2 regions of the Gordonia sp. NPDC003504 genome follow, and region 2 is predicted to be linked to the other one. Evidence: riboswitches for the same ligand, from Rfam matches in the RefSeq annotation. Region 2 holds a riboswitch; the other holds the start of a gene.
The links. Region 2 has a riboswitch for cobalamin ahead of metE (5-methyltetrahydropteroyltriglutamate--homocysteine S-methyltransferase). Riboswitches for the same ligand answer to the same signal wherever they lie in the genome.

Region 1: it holds a riboswitch for cobalamin, as region 2 does, so the genes downstream of both, ACWDPV_RS17170 (FecCD family ABC transporter permease) here and metE (5-methyltetrahydropteroyltriglutamate--homocysteine S-methyltransferase) in region 2, are expected to answer to the same signal.

What each region holds. Positions count from the first base shown of each region.
Region 1 is NZ_JBSFPC010000009.1:129,028-136,949, reverse strand. Features, by position in the region: gene ACWDPV_RS17180 (hypothetical protein) at 22-645, shown strand; gene ACWDPV_RS17175 (hypothetical protein) at 781-1,188, shown strand; cobalamin riboswitch at 1,365-1,528, shown strand; gene ACWDPV_RS17170 (FecCD family ABC transporter permease) at 1,725-2,711, shown strand; gene ACWDPV_RS17165 (ABC transporter ATP-binding protein) at 2,708-3,532, shown strand; gene ACWDPV_RS17160 (ABC transporter substrate-binding protein) at 3,541-4,620, shown strand; gene ACWDPV_RS17155 (VOC family protein) at 5,002-5,418, opposite strand; gene ACWDPV_RS17150 (MFS transporter) at 5,790-7,199, opposite strand; gene ACWDPV_RS17145 (hypothetical protein) at 7,200-7,355, opposite strand; gene ACWDPV_RS17140 (phosphoribosyltransferase) at 7,751-7,922, opposite strand, start outside.
Region 2 is NZ_JBSFPC010000023.1:5,173-13,094, reverse strand. Features, by position in the region: gene ACWDPV_RS23505 (solute carrier family 23 protein) at 1-1,546, shown strand, start outside; gene uraD (2-oxo-4-hydroxy-4-carboxy-5-ureidoimidazoline decarboxylase) at 1,556-2,077, shown strand; gene uraH (hydroxyisourate hydrolase) at 2,126-2,452, shown strand; cobalamin riboswitch at 2,624-2,860, shown strand; gene metE (5-methyltetrahydropteroyltriglutamate--homocysteine S-methyltransferase) at 3,011-5,323, shown strand; gene ACWDPV_RS23485 (AraC family transcriptional regulator) at 5,407-6,357, opposite strand; gene ACWDPV_RS23480 (flavin reductase family protein) at 6,510-7,112, shown strand; gene ACWDPV_RS23475 (4-hydroxyphenylacetate 3-hydroxylase family protein) at 7,157-7,922, shown strand, end outside.

The DNA.
Region 1 (7,922 bases), on a different contig from region 2:
ACGCACCTGAACCGTCGATCAGTGCTGAAAGGCGTCGGGCTGGGGGCACTTGCCCTCGTCGTGGTGGGCAGCGGGGCGGTGGGTATCCGCGCGGCGACCAACGGTGTCTTCGACTCCGGCGAGGGCACACCGTATGACCTGTGGACGCAGTGGCAATCCGAGCGAGGGGTCGGCGGAATCGTCGCCGCCGGAGTCCTCGCCGCCAATCCCCACAACATCCAGCCGTGGACGTTTGTCGTCGGCACCGACAGCATCGACCTGTACGCCGATCCCACTCGCGCGATGCCGATCATGGATTCCGACGGCCGCGAACGTATGGTCGGATTCGGTTGCGCGATCGAGAACATGGCAATCGCGGCACGTGCCCGCGGACTCGTCGCCGAGGTCACCCCACTCCCCGACGCCAACGCCGGCCACATCGCCCATCTCGCACTGCAGCCGGGGGTCGTGCCCAGCACGCAGGACAGGGCGCTTGCCGAAGCAATCGGTCTGCGCCATTCGAATCGCGGCCCGTACGCCTCCCGATCGGTGTCGGAGACCGCGCTGTCCACACTGACCTCGGACTCCCCGGGACTCGGTGAACCGACGCCCGATGTCGTATGGATCACCGACACCGACCGCAGACGTGCCCTCGGCGAAATGTAGGTCCGCGCGACGCAGTCGATCATCGACGACACTCCGATGTCCGAAGAGTCGTTCGCGTGGTTTCGCAACGACCGCAGCGACATCGACCGCCACCGTGACGGACTGACTCTTGACGGCCAGGGGATGGCTCCCGCCATGCTGGCTGCGGCCAAGGTCCTTCCCGCACAATCACGGAGCAGCGGGGATGCGTTCTGGCTCAAGAGCACTCGCGACGTACACACCGCCACCGCCACCGCTTACGGCATCATTCGCGTTCCCGACGTTGCCAACCCACAATCACGCCTGGCCGGCGGCCGATTGATCCAACACATCCATCTCGCCGCGACCGCACAGGGAATCGCGATGCAGCACATGAACCAGATCACCGAACGCATCGCCCGTGACGCGGCCTTGCGACAGCCGGACGAATACGGCCCGCAATGGAGCCACGTGATCGGCATTCCCCAGGACGAAGGTCTGGTGTCGCTCCGGATCGGATACCCGGAGCGCGCGGCCGAGCCATCCCCGCGCCGCGCGCTCTCGGACGTGACACGCACAGCGTGACAGTGCAGATCGACGACGCCGAGCTCGACGGCGCGTGACAGTGCCTGCTCGGTGAACATCGTGCTGATGTCCACTCCGGTTCCACCCCACCCTGGCAACCTCACCCCGGCATCGGTCGCCACGTCAGCGTCGCCCTCAGCAACCCACCCGAACAATGAGACAAAACCGACTTGCTACGCTCTGTCAGCGAGAACGGTTCGCATCCCGAGAGCTGGATGCCAGGGAACCCGGTGCGACTCCGGGACTGGCGCGCAACGGTGTGGGTTTCACCTCACGGCATCACACGAGTGACCGCGAGGGTGTTCCCGAGTCCGATACCTGCCGTTCCACCGATGAGTCCATCGCGTACCTCGCGCACAGGTACCCCGACACACCGAGGTAGACGTGTACCTTCCCGGCATCTCACACCATCGCTGCCGGAACGATTTTCACTCGTGACGGCGCCGAGGATCAGGACCCGCTTCACCGCCCGCACTCCGGTTGGCCCAGCCGCCCGGCGCCTACCGCCGCTCGCGCTCACCGGAGTCCTCGCAGCACTGACCTGCCTCAGCCTCGTGACGTCGGTGGCATTCGGGGCCGAACACATCCCGATCTCCGAGGTGTGGCAGACCGTCATCGGCAGGTTCACCGGCAACGAGGTCGACGCCGCCTACTCGGTGATCGTGTGGGATCTGCGTCTGCCCCGCTCGATCCTGGCCGCGATCGTCGGGGCCGGACTCGCCCTGGCCGGCGCCGTGATGCAGGTGCTGGTGCGCAATCCGCTCGCGGAGCCGTACCTGCTGGGTGTCTCCGCCGGAGCCGCCGTCGGCGCAACCGCGGTACTGACGATGGGAGCCCTTGCCGGACTGGGGATCTGGGCGCTGACCGGCGGCGCACTCATCGGAGCGCTGGTCGCCACCGTGACCGTGTACTCCGTTGCGTTGGCCCAGGGCGGGCTGACTCCGATCCGGCTGATCCTGTCCGGAGTCGTGTTGTCGTCGGCGTTCATGTCGTTGTCGTCGCTGATGGTCTTCTCCGCCGGCGACCCGCAGGCCGCAGAGGGGGTGATGTTCTGGATGCTGGGCAGTGTCGCCGGGGCGACCTGGGCAAAGGTCCCGCTGGCCGGAGTGGTCGTGCTGACCACATTGCTCGGCATGCTCCTGATCCATTCCTGGCTTGATGCCTACGCGACGGGCAATGACACCGCTTCCTCTCTGGGCGTACCCGTCGCCGCGCTGCGCACCGGCTTGTTCGTGGTCCAGGGCGTGCTGGTCGGCGTACTCGTGGCCGTGTCGGGTGGAATCGGGTTCGTGGGCCTGATCATTCCCCACGCGGCCCGCATGCTGGTGGGGGCCACGCATCGCGCGATGCTGCCGGTCGCCGTGTGCGGCGGAGCGCTGTTCCTGGTGTGGGTGGACGTCATCTCCCGGGTGGCGGCCGCACCGCGGGAGATGCCGTTGGGCATCGTCACCGGACTCATCGGTGCCCCGGTATTCCTCTACCTCATGGGTCGTCGTCGGTACTCCTTCGGTAGTGGCGGATGAGCGTCCCGGCGGCCATCGCAGCCCCTGAGGTGTCGCTGACCGCGTGCGGTGTCGAATGCCGACGCGGCGGCCGAGTCATCGTCTCTGGCGTCCATGTGTCGGTTCCGGCGGCGACGCGCCTGGCCCTCATCGGTCCGAACGGCGCCGGCAAGACCACCCTGCTGCGGGTACTCGCCGGACTCGAGGCACCGGCGGCCGGGACCGTCCGTCTCGGTGCCGACGACCTGCACGCGATGCGTCCACGGCAGCGAGCGCGTATGGTCGCCGTCGTCGGCCAGGAGGAGCAGCCCTCGGCCGAACTCACACTGACCGAAGCCGTGGGACTGGGACGGACGCCGCACCGCAGCCCGTGGGCCCCCGCCGGAGACGCCGAGCGTGAGATCATCACTCGCGCACTGCAAACGGTTGGGCTCGCAGGCGCTGAACAACGATCGTGCACACAGCTATCCGGCGGCGAACGTCATCGTGTGGTGCTCGCCCGAGCGCTCGCGCAGGACACGCCGATTCTTGTCCTCGACGAACCGACCAACCACCTCGACGCCGCGTGGCGACTTCGTCTGATGCGCATTCTCGACGAACTCGACGCCACCATCGTCGCCGCCATGCACGACCTCGACCTGGTGCTGCGGCATTTCGATCAGGTCGCCGTCATCGCCGACGGCGGCATCGTCGCCGTCGGCACACCGACAGAGGTCCTCGACTCCGAACTGCTGCGCACCGTCTTCTCAGTGCACGGCGACGTCGTGCACCACCCCCGAACCGGAAAACCCCACCTGCTGCTCACCGATGCAGAATCCGCCGACGACACCGATCAAGGATGACAACTCAGATGATTACCGCCCAGCGCCATATTCCCGCCGTAGGCCTCGCCGTCACCGCACTGGTATTGGGGCTCACCGCGTGTGGCTCCGACACCGAGACCGGCGCATCTGCTGACACAGTCACCGTCACCAATTGTGGTGAGGATGTCACCTACGACCAGCCACTCGAGCGCCTCTTCGTCAATGACGGTGGCATGATCGCCATCTCCCTGGCCGCGGGCGCTGCGGACCAGATCGTGGCAGTGAGTTCGATGGCACGCGACGCCGACGTGCTGCGACTCGAGTACGGCGCTCAGGTCGACGAACTCAAGCAGGTGGCGCCCGAGCAACCGACATTGGAGAACATCGTCGGAGCGAGGCCGCAGGTGCTCTACGCCGGATACAACTACGGCATGAGTGAATCCCGTGGCATCACGCCCGAGATCCTCGCCCAGCACGGCATCGATGTCTATCAACTGTCCGAGGCATGCCGTCAGGTCAACGGCGAGAGTGCACGCGGCACAATGGATCCCTGGGTCGCACTCGATACCGACCTCCGCAACATCGGGACCATCACCGCCAACGCCGATGTCGGCGCACAGGCTGCCGACGATGTCCAGACCCGCCTTCAGGCGCTTCGCGCGGCCCCGCAGCCCACTGACAAGCCCACCGTCTTCCTGTTCGACAGCGGCACCGACACGGTCTTCTCGTCCGGGTCCTTCGGTGGCCCTCAGGGAATCATCGACGCCGCCGGTGCGCGCAACGCCACCGAGGATGTGCAGGACACCTGGACCACCGTCAGCTGGGAGCGTGTGGCGACCGCCGACCCCGATGTGATCGCGTTCGTCGATTATCCCGGACAGTCCGTCGAGGAGAAGATCGCGGCGCTGCGCAGCAACCCGGCAAGCCGAAACCTCCGCGCCGTCAAGGAAAACCGCTTCATCAATCTCCCCTACGCCATGTGGGTGTCGAGTCCCCTGAACATCGATTCCGCGGAAATCCTGCGTAAGGTCTTCGAGGCCCACGACCTCGCTCCGCAGTCCCGGATCACGCCGACACTGGACGTCAGGCGACTCGGACTCGGCGGCAACGACTGGCTGACCTACTGAGTCATTCGTTCTCCGACTACGTCGCCACCGGGACCTTTCGGTACGCGGGCTTCGGCAACCGAATCCGATGTGATCGTTGCCGGCTCGGCCTACCGATCACTCGGGGCCACCTCGGCGAATACCCCTGCGGGTGGTGTTGGGGCACCGGGTGTCGTAACGGGATCGCCAAGCCGAGAGGACGCCATCATGACCACCACCGACCCCGACGCCCCCGGTACCGTCACCCGCCCTCCCATCCAGCCGGCTTCACTCCGGTCTGTACCTCGGAGTTCGTCACCTTCGCCGCGATGTGAGGACGAATTCCGTTCCTACAAATCCAGCGTGCGCCCTGGCGATCGTCAATCACCCGCCGGACCATCGATCACCCAGTGCGGCAACAGTTCAGTCGAGGACGCGGTCGTCTTGAAGGAACTCCACGAGTATCCCGTCTGGGTCGGTGATGAAGAAGTACCGCACGCCGGTGCGCCCCTCGGTGATGGTGGTCGAGGCCGGACACAGACCGCGCTCGGTGAAGTCGCGTAGGCATTCGTCGACGGAATCCACTTGCAGACCAAAGTGCTTCACTCCGATCTTGGGGAGATCGGTGATCAGTTCGCGGGCCGCTTGCGGCAGCGGTTGCGATGCGGCGAAGGTGAACAACTCGAGAATCACCCCGTCGAGGCGCAGGTGGGAGACCGACATGGATGCGTCGGGAGCGTCGTACCGCAGCACCTCCCGGAAGCCGAACTGTGCGTAGAACCGAGTCGACCTCTCGATCGACGCCACACTGATCGCCACATGGTGGACGGAGAATCGCATTCGACAACTATCCCGGCCGACACCGCCGGCGCACAAATCCCCTCCCGAGCCGGCTAAGGCGATCTGTCAGCTCGCTCACCGTCACCGTCGGCCCGGGCTGCTCTTTGTCATGCTGTCGATCCAGCTGGGGTGCCGGCTTCGCGATGGTGCGCCGGATCTTTCGCGAGAAGACACGCCGTCTCGGAGCCGTTGCTGAATGTCAGTGATGACCGGTTCGGGGCAGAGCCCAACCGCAAGTCACCTGGGCGGGCCGGACATTCGACGCCGACCCGGGTCGATCACGCCGCGTCGCAGAAGCGCAGTCGCACCGCCCCGGGGCGCCTCGTCACCTCTCGTCGTCCGGGACCCCGGCTGACGCCACTCACGGTGCACTACATACCCGCGGCGCCGTCGAGGGCGACCTCGGTCGCAGGCCCGTGCGCTTCTCCGATCGGCCACCGCACGTTGATGAGCACACCCGCGACCACCGCGACGGAGGCCAGGATCGCCGCGGCCACGTAGAAGCCCGTACTCTGCCCGTGGACCATTGCCTGTGCTTGCACGGTCGCCATGTCTGCGGGACCGTGAATCGACGACAGGTGGCCGGTCACGTACGAGGCGGCGGCGGTGGCGGCGATGGTGTTCAACAGTGCGGTACCGATGGCACCGCCGACCTGCTGCGAGGTGTTGACCATCGCCGAAGCCACGCCCGCGTCACGCGGTTCGACGCCGTAGGTGGCGAGGTTGATCGACGTCATGAAGACCGTGCCCATCCCCATGCCGAGGACCAACAACGCCGGGAACACCACGGTCCAGTAGCGCGTCGACTCGGCCGAGATCTGACTGAGCAGCAGCATGCCGCAGGAGGCGAGGAGTGCACCGGGGACGATGAGGAATCGCGGGGGTACCCGGGTGATCAGCCGGGCCGCGATCTGGGTGGAGCCCAGCAGCATCCCGAATACCATCGGCAGGAAGGCCACGCCCGCACTCAGCGGTGAATAGTGGTGCACCACTTGCATATAGAGCGTGAGGAACAGGAAGGAGCCGAACATCGCGGTCGTCGCCAGTGCGACGCTGAGGTAGGCGCCACCGCGGGCGCGGTCGGCGACGACCCGCAGCGGCAGGAGCGGGTGCGGGCTGCGGGCCTGCCAGGCCACAAAGGCCACCAGCAGGACGACTGCCGCGACCAGGCAGGTGACCGTGCCGGTGTCACCCCAACCCTCTTCGGCCGCTCGGCTGAATCCGTAGACGACGAGGGCCAGGCCGCTGCCGCCGAGGATCACTCCGAGGATGTCGAGACCCGGGGCGTGGTCGTGGGCACGGGCCGGTTCCTTGATTTCGACGATGGCACCGAACAGCGCAATTGCGGCGAACACCACGTTGATGTACATGGTCCAGCGCCAATCGAGGACCTGGGTCAGCAGCCCACCGAGCAACAGCCCGATCGCGGCGCCGCCACCGGCGATGGCGCCGAAGATGCCGAACGCTCGCGCGCGCTCCTTCGGCGACGTGAACGTCACCGTCAACAACGACAGTGCAGCGGGGGCCAGCAGCGCACCGAACGCACCCTGCAACGCCCGCGCACCGAACAGCATGGCCTCGTTCACCGCGGCACCACCGAGTGCTGAGGCGGCGGCGAATCCGACCAGGCCGACCATCAACGCCCGACGACGCCCCCACAGATCGGCGATGCGGCCACCGAAGAGCAACAAACCACCGAATGCCAGGGCGTAGGCGGTGATCACCCACTGCTGGTTGGCCGTGGTGATACCGAGATCGACCTTGGCATCGGGCAGGGCGATCTAGACGACGGTGCCGTCGAGCACGACCATCAACTGCGCGATGCAGATGAACACCAACGCTTTCCAGCGCCGTGGGTCGGGTTCGGCAGGGGGCACCGAGTTCTGGTGTGGCGAGTTCTCAGGTGCTGAGTTCTGCGGCGATGCGGAGGAGGACATTCACGACTCGCTTGCGTCGAGGTGGCTCGGTGCCACGTCGGATTCCGTCGATTGCCGGCCATCCGCCGCGGCTACCGGAGGTGCGGACTCCACTTAGCCTACCCGGCCATGCCCGTCTGCCACAGTGCCCCGGAGATCCGCGGTTCTCTCACTCCTCGTCGAGCCATCGGCGCCGTTCCTTCTTGTTCGCAAAAGCGACTCTCTACCTTCATTTTTTACGATTCGATGACCATTCCCGACAATCGTCGATTGTGGCCGTCTGCGCACGTACGGTAGCCCCGTCACATCCGACCGATACCCGCGCGAAGACGAGGACAACCGTCATGTCCGAATCTGATCTGATCACTTTCGAAACGAGCCGCGCGCGGTCGTCACCGGGATCCTCGGGCGGTCGCTCAGGCCTGCGCGGCCTGAGCCAAGGACGTCCGCACCTGTTGGTCGGAGAGCTGCTCGAAATGATCGTAGGCACCCCCGACGCCGTGGAAGTCCCGCGGCAGCAGCGGGCAGATGACCTCGGCCACCTCGGTGAGGCGGGCCACCGCGTCGGGCGGGGCCACGGGCACTGCG
Region 2 (7,922 bases):
CCCGCCCGTCGTGACCGGCACCCTGATCACGATCATCGGCATCTGCCTGATCCCGGTGGGCGCCGGTGACGCGGTCACCAACCCGAACGAGCATCTGAAGGACGCCGCCAACTGGCGGTGGGTCTGTTACGCCCTGGGCACCATCTTGCTGATCGTGTTGATGCAACGGTTCTTCCGCGGTTTCATGGCCACCATCGCCGTCCTCCTGGGCCTGGTGATCGGCACCTTCATCGCCTGGCTGTGCGGTGACGCGAGCTTCTCCTCGGTGGGCGAGGCCAACTGGCTGGGCTTCACCCCGCCCTTCGCATTCGGTTGGCCGCGTTGGGATATCGTCGCCATCGTCTCGATGATCGTGGTGTTGCTGGTGGTCGCGGTGGAGTCGACCGGCTCGATCTTCGCCACCGGCGAGATCGTCGGCAAACGCATCAAGGCCGACGACGTCGCCGCAGCGGTCCGCGCCGACGGTGTCGCCACCGTCATCGGTGGGTCGTTCAACTCGTTCCCCTACACCGCCTTCTCGGAGAACGTCGGTCTGGTGCGCCTGACCGGGGTGAAGAGCCGGTGGGTGGTGGCCTGCGCCGGTGTCATCATGATCATCCTCGGTCTGCTGCCCAAGCTGGCCAAGGTCGTCGAGTCGATTCCGGCCCCGGTGCTCGGCGGTGCCGCCCTCATCATGTTCGCAACCGTCGCGATCGTCGGAATCCAGACCCTGACGTCGGTGGACTTCACCGACCACCGCAACCTCATCATCGCCGCCACGTCCCTTGCCGTGGCCCTGTACGTGCAGTTCTCGCAGTCGTCGGTCCCCTCCCAGGTGATCGAGAAGAACGGCAGCATCACCGACGTCCCGGAACTGCCCGGTGTTGATCAGGCGATGCCCAACATGGTGTTGCAGATCCCGTTCTCCACCGGCATCACCATGGGTGCGATCTGCGCAATCCTGTTGAATCTCTTGTTCTTCCACGTCGGCGGCAAGGGTCCCGCGGTCGCCGGCAAGGGCTCGATCACCCTCGACGAGGTCAACACCATGTCGCGCGAGGAGTTCCGGGAGACCTTCGGCGAGGTTGTCCAGGGCGTCGACTGGGTGCTCGACCGCGCCTGGGAGCAGCGCCCGTTCGAGGACGTCCACGATCTGCGCAGCGCCTTCCAGGAGGGCATGCTCACCGGCAGCGACACCGAGCAGCTGGACCTGATCCGCGCGTTCCCCGACCTGGGTGCCGAGGACGAGGAGACCGGCGAACTCCGGGCCGCCGACCACAAGGGCCTGTCGCACCTGGAAGAGACCGAACACGAGAACGTGGTCAACCTCGCCAACGCCTACCAGGAGCATTTCGGCTTCCCGCTGGTGATCTGCGCACGTGAGACCGAGCGCTACGATCGAGTGCTGCGCAACGGCTGGGCGCGCATGGACAATTCCGAGACCTCGGAGAAGTCCTTTGCGTTGATCGAGATCGCCAAGATCGTCAACTACCGGTTCGACGACCTGGTCGCCGACGCCAACCCGTTGACGTCGGTGCGATTCGGCCGACAGCCCGAACTCTCCTAGGCTGGGGCAGTGCGACGAGTGGATTGGCGCGGTCTGCCCAGCTTCAACGACCTGTCCGAGCGGCAGGCGATCGGCACACTGTACGAGTGCTGCAGCTCGTCGATCTGGGCATTGCGCGTCGCCAAGGCACGGCCGTTCATCGATGACGAGGCGCTGCTGGAGTACGCCGACCTCATCCTCGCCGAACTCACCGAGGCCGATCTCGACGAGGCTCTGGCCGGCCATCCGCGCATCGGCGACCGCCCCGACAACGCTTCCTCACAGCGGGAGCAGTCGGGGGTCGCCGGCGCGGACCCGGCCGTCCTGGATGAGCTCAAGGAACTCAACAAGGCCTATGACGAGAAGTTCGGGCACGTCTACCTGGTGTTCGCCAACGGCAGACCGGCCGCGGAACTGCTGGCCATCCTCAAGGAACGCATCCGCAACGACGCCGCGACCGAACGGCGGGTGATGCGCATGGAGCTGGCGAAGATCAACCGCGCCCGGCTGCAGCGCATGCTCACCCCCGCCATCGAGTATGTTGACGACTGAACGTCGCACCGCACCCGGCGGCCCGACATCGCAAGGGAGCGAACACCGATGACCGGTCTGTCCACCCACGTCCTCGACGCGGTCTCGGGGTCGCCGGCCGTCGGTGTGGCGGTGTCCCTGCAGGACGCCGCCGGTGGCGAGGTGGCCGCCGGTATCACCGATTCGGATGGCCGGATCGGTCAGGTAAACACCGAACCCCTGATCCCGGGCATCTATCATCTGGTGTTCGACACCGGAAACTGGTTCGCCGACAACGACATCGACGGCTTCTATCCCGAGATCGACATCTGCTTCACCGTCGACGACCCGGATCGCCACTATCACGTTCCGGTGCTGCTGAGCCCGTTCGCCTACTCGACGTACCGCGGTAGCTGAGCACACCCCGTCCCCACTGACAGCGCTCACCACGACACTGACAGCGCCCTATCCCCCACTGACAGCGCCCTATCCCACACTGACAGCGCCCGGCACGACACTGACAGCGCCCGGCACCCGAGCGGGGGGCACTGTGCGCACCTCCGGTCCGGTCGACGCCGGGGCGTGTGTATCCTGGCCTGCGCAGTTGGTTCGCCACCCCGGGATGTCATGGAGCCCCTACACCCGGGTCGGCGTCGAAAGAGGGAATCCGGTGTGAATCCGGAACTGTCCCGCAGCGGTATGTCGGAACGACCGCCGTCACACGCACTGGGCGCAACGCCCGGGAAGCGACGGCCACTAGGAACCGGGTCAACGATGACCTGCCCGCCGACGAGTCCGAAGACCTGCCTGCTGTACCGGTCGCGCCGCGATCGGTGGATCGTCGCCTCGTGGACCGGGCGTTGGTCGGACAGGCAGCATCAGGCGAACCACTTCCCGTGGTTCGCCACGGGGCTTGATCGACCCACCCTGCAAAGGCGACGGACCGTCGGAAACCATTGCAGGAGCATCACACTCATGTCCGTGAGTACCACCAGCGGCTCTACTCCGAAAGCTGCACCGTTCACCACCACCGTCCTCGGTACGCCCCGTATCGGCCCGCGCCGCGAACTCAAGCGCGCCATCGAGGGCTACTGGGCCGGGCGCGTCGACGCAGACGATCTGGCCGCCGTCGGCGCCGGACTGCGCCGCGACACCTGGGCGCAACTCGCCTCGGCGGGCTTCGACTCGATTCCCGTCAACTCGTTCTCGTACTACGACCAGGTCCTCGACACCGCCGTCATGCTCGGCGCGCTGCCCGAGCGTTTCGCCGCGATCGACGATGCGCTGGACCGCTACTTCGCCGCCGCCCGTGGCACCGCCGAGTTGGCGCCGCTGGAGATGACCAAGTGGTTCGACACCAACTACCACTACATCGTTCCGGAGATCTCCGCGGACACCCGATTCTCGCTGCACCCGGAGAAGGTTCTCGCCGAACTCGCCGAGGCCCGTGACGCCGGCATCAATCCGCGACCGGTGATCGTCGGTCCGATCACCTTCCTCGCACTGTCCAAGACGGTCGGCGCCGACGACGCCGCGCCGCCGCTGGACCGCCTCAACGAGTTGCTCCCGCTCTACCTCGACCTCCTCGCCCGCCTCGCCGAGGCCGGAGCCGAGTGGGTGCAGATCGACGAGCCGATCCTGGTCACCGACGTCGCTCCCGAACTCCCGGCGCTGGCCGGCTCGGTCTACTCGACCCTCGCCCAGGCGGACTCTCGTCCGTCGATCCTGGTCGCCACCTACTTCGGCGACGCCCGCGAATCCCTCGGACCGCTGGCGTCCTCGGGTGTCGAGGCGGTGGCCGTCGACCTCGTCGAGGGCAGCATCGAATCGGTCGCCGACGTCCCCGGACTGGCGAATCTGCTGGTCGTGGCCGGTGTGGTCGACGGACGCAACATCTGGCGTACCGACCTGGAGAAGGCCCTGGGCACCCTGGCCACGCTGCTCGGCTCCACCGGGTCACTGGCGGTGTCCACCTCGTGCTCCACCCTGCACGTGCCGTACTCGCTGGAGCCGGAGACCGAGCTCGACGACAATCTGCGCGGATGGCTGGCCTTCGCCGCCGAGAAGTATCAGGAGGTCGCGGTCCTGTCCGACGCGCTGCGCCACGGTCGTGACGCGCAGGCCGATGCGTTCGCCACCTCTGCCGCCGCTTTGGCGACCCGCGACACCGACCCGCGCGTCCACAACCCGGCGGTCCGCGAGCGCCTCGCCGCCGTGACCGACGCCGACGCCACGCGCGGCGAGGCCACCGCCCGCCTGGCGGCGCAGAACGAACGACTCGGACTGCCGGTCCTGCCGACCACGACGATCGGCTCCTACCCGCAGACCTCGGCCATCCGTCTGGCCCGCGCCGCGCTGCGCTCCGGCGAGATCGACAACGCCGAGTACGAGCGACGGATGCGCGCCGAGATCGCCGATGTGATCGCGTTGCAGGAGAAGATCGGGCTCGACGTGCTCGTCCACGGCGAGCCGGAGCGCAACGACATGGTGCAGTACTTCGCCGAGCAACTCGACGGATTCTTCGCCACCGCCAACGGCTGGGTCCAGTCCTACGGCACCCGGTGCGTGCGCCCGCCGATCCTGTTCGGCGACGTGTCGCGTCCCACGCCGATGACCGTCGACTGGATCACCTACGCCCAGTCGCTGACCGGCAAGCCCGTGAAGGGCATGCTCACCGGCCCGGTCACCATCCTGGCGTGGTCCTTCGTGCGCAACGATCAGCCGCTGTCGGACTCCGCCGATCAGATCGCCCTGGCGATCCGGGACGAGACCGTTGATCTCGAACGCGCCGGAGTGGGCATCATCCAGGTCGACGAGCCGGCCCTGCGCGAACTGCTCCCCCTGCGCAACGCCGACAAGCAGGCGTATCTGGACTGGGCGGTCCGTGCGTTCCGTCTGTCGACCTCGGGTGTCGCCGACACGACACAGGTGCACACCCATCTGTGCTACTCGGAGTTCGGTGAGGTGATCGGGGCGATCGCCGACCTCGACGCCGACGTCACCTCCATCGAGGCGGCCCGGTCGAGCATGGAGGTGCTCGACGATCTCAACTCGGTCGGCTTCTCCAACGGTGTCGGTCCGGGCGTCTACGACATCCACTCTCCGCGTGTCCCGGACACCGGCGAGATCGAGACGTCGCTGCGCGCGGCCCTCAAGGCCGTTGGGCCGGAACGCCTCTGGGTCAACCCCGACTGCGGGCTCAAGACCCGCGGCAATGAGGAGGTCATCGCGTCGCTGACCAACCTGGTCGCGGCGGCCGCCGCCGTCCGGGCGGGCGCCGACGCCTGAGTCGACCCGCACAGCTCCGGCGCCGATCCATCACCCGCCCGTCGCGGGGGTGGATCGGCGTCGGACTTTCTTCTCCCCGATGCCTATATCCCTCTGCCGCCCACCACATCCGAGGGGCACACCCCGTAGCGGTTGCGGAACGCCGCGGCAAACCGGCCCGAATGCGTGAATCCCCACCGCAGCGCGACCTCGGTGACGGAATCGGCCGTCTCACCGGCCAATTCGTCGTGAACGCCACGTAACCGGATGTCGGTCAGGCACTCTCGGGGTGTCCTGCCGACGTACTCCTTGAAGCCCTCCTGCAGTCGGCGCACGCTCACCCCGGCCACCTCGGCCATGTCGGCCGCCGACCACGCCCGCGCCGGATCGGCACGGATCGCATCCAGTACCCGGGTGACGATCCGGGGCCGCACCGCCTGCCGGTCCGACGGCGATTCGGGAAGTGCCGCAACGAGAAACGCGTCGGTGAGCGACGTCGCCAGCTGTTCGGCGATCAACGGATTGGACAGCAACGGGTCGTCGCCGGGCTGACCGGCCACCGACCGCACCAGGCGGAACCAACTCGCCATCTCGGGCACACCGAGATCCAGCTGATCCGGGATCACCACGTCGGTGTCGCCGGCCACGCGGATCGCCTCGCGGTGCACGAAGTCCCGATCGATCTTGACTCCCACGATCGTGCAGTCATCGGACCAGCGGGTGATGTCGACCGGCGTATCCGGCGGGTTCACCGTCGCATAGCCGCTCGTCGACACCACCGTTCGGCCGTGCACAGCGGTCTCGAGCATCCCTCCGAGCGGCACGTTGATCCCGTACGCCCCGGGATGGTCACTGCGGATGGCCACCTCGGCCCCCCAACCGATCCGAGCGATCCGCAACGGACCGACCACCGTCACGTTCACGTCGGCCTCGGTGGCCACACTCCCCGCGTCGAGGGGCGTCAGTTCGTGCGGGAAGTACGCATCCGACACGGCGTCGCGGGCCGCATCCCACTCGGGCGTACCCGGCACCTGGATATGGTCCACCGAACCCATGTTCTGACACCTCCTCGGACCGGGGGACGCGGCTCCGACTGAGAGATCCCGACGCGCTTTTCGGATGGACACCGCGCAGATCGGATCGCCAACGTCTTCTCGGTCGCCTTATGTTCTACATCACATTCGGCCCGAGAGGAAAGGCGAAGCACATGGAGAAGAAAGCGCTTCAGAACGTTTTCGGCCAGTTCGCGAGCGGCGTCACCGTCATCACCTGCACCAACGCCGACGGCGAACCGCACGGCGCCACGGTGACCGCGTTCACCGCGGTTTCCCTCGAACCGCGGCTGTGTCAGGTCACACTCACGCGAAAGTCCAAGGCGTGCAAGTACTTGACCGACGCGCCGTTCGCGGTCAACATCCTCGCGGCCGATCAACTCGACACCGCCATGCACTTCGCCGGCCGGCCGAGTGAACCCGGCCCGACCTGGGTCGACGGACCCACCGCACCGGTATTGAAGGGCAGCGCGGCGGTTCTCAGTTGCACGCCGTGGCGGTCCTACGACGGCGGCGATCACCTGATCTTCATCGGCGAGATCGTCGACGCCGAGGCCTCGGGGAATCCCCCACTCCTCTACTACCGCAGCACCTTCCACGATCTGGGCGAGCCCAGCGTCAACTCGCTGTGGACGCTGTGCGCCGACGATCCGCATTCCGGATGGTTCGACGCCACCGCCACATTCACCCCCTTCCATCTCACCCGAGGAGGGAACGCAGAAACCCCGACGTCCAGCACGACTCCCGTATCAGCCTGATCCATAACGACATTCGTTCCATTCATCAGAAAAAGGTATGAATCATGACGACCATCGAACGCCCCAATAGCACTTCCACCGGCAATCCTGCCGACACCGGAGCCCCCACCGTCAATCCGGCCGCCGATTCGCCCGACAATCAGAAGAAGAACTTCGCATCCCGGCCGATGACCGGCGATGAATACATCGAATCACTCCGGGACGGTCGTGAGATCTGGCTGCACGGTGAACGCGTCGAGGACGTGACCACCCACCCGGCCTTCCGCAATCCGATCCGGATGACCGCCCGCCTCTACGACTCGATGCACGACCCGCAGACCCGGGACAAGGTCACCACGCCCACCGACACCGGCAACGGTGGTGTCACCATGCCCTTCTTCAAGGCGCCGACGAGCAGCGAGGATCTCATCAAGGAACGCGACGCCATCGCGGAGTGGGCCCGGATGACCTACGGCTGGATGGGCCGCTCCCCCGACTACAAGGCCAGCTTCCTGGGCACCCTGCACGCCAACAAGGATCTCTACGCACCGTTCGAGGCCAACGCCGAACGCTGGTACCGCGAATCGCAGGAGAAGGTCCTCTACTGGAATCACGCCATCATCAACCCACCGGTCGATCGCCAACTGCCGCCCGACGAGGTCGGCGACGTGTTCATGAAGGTGGAGAACGAGACCGACGCCGGCCTCGTCGTCTCCGGTGCCAAGGTGGTGGCCACCGGTTCGGCGATCACCAATTACAACTTCATCGCCCACTACGGCCTGCCGATCAAGAAGAAGGAGTTCGCCCTCATCTGCACGGTGCCGATGGACG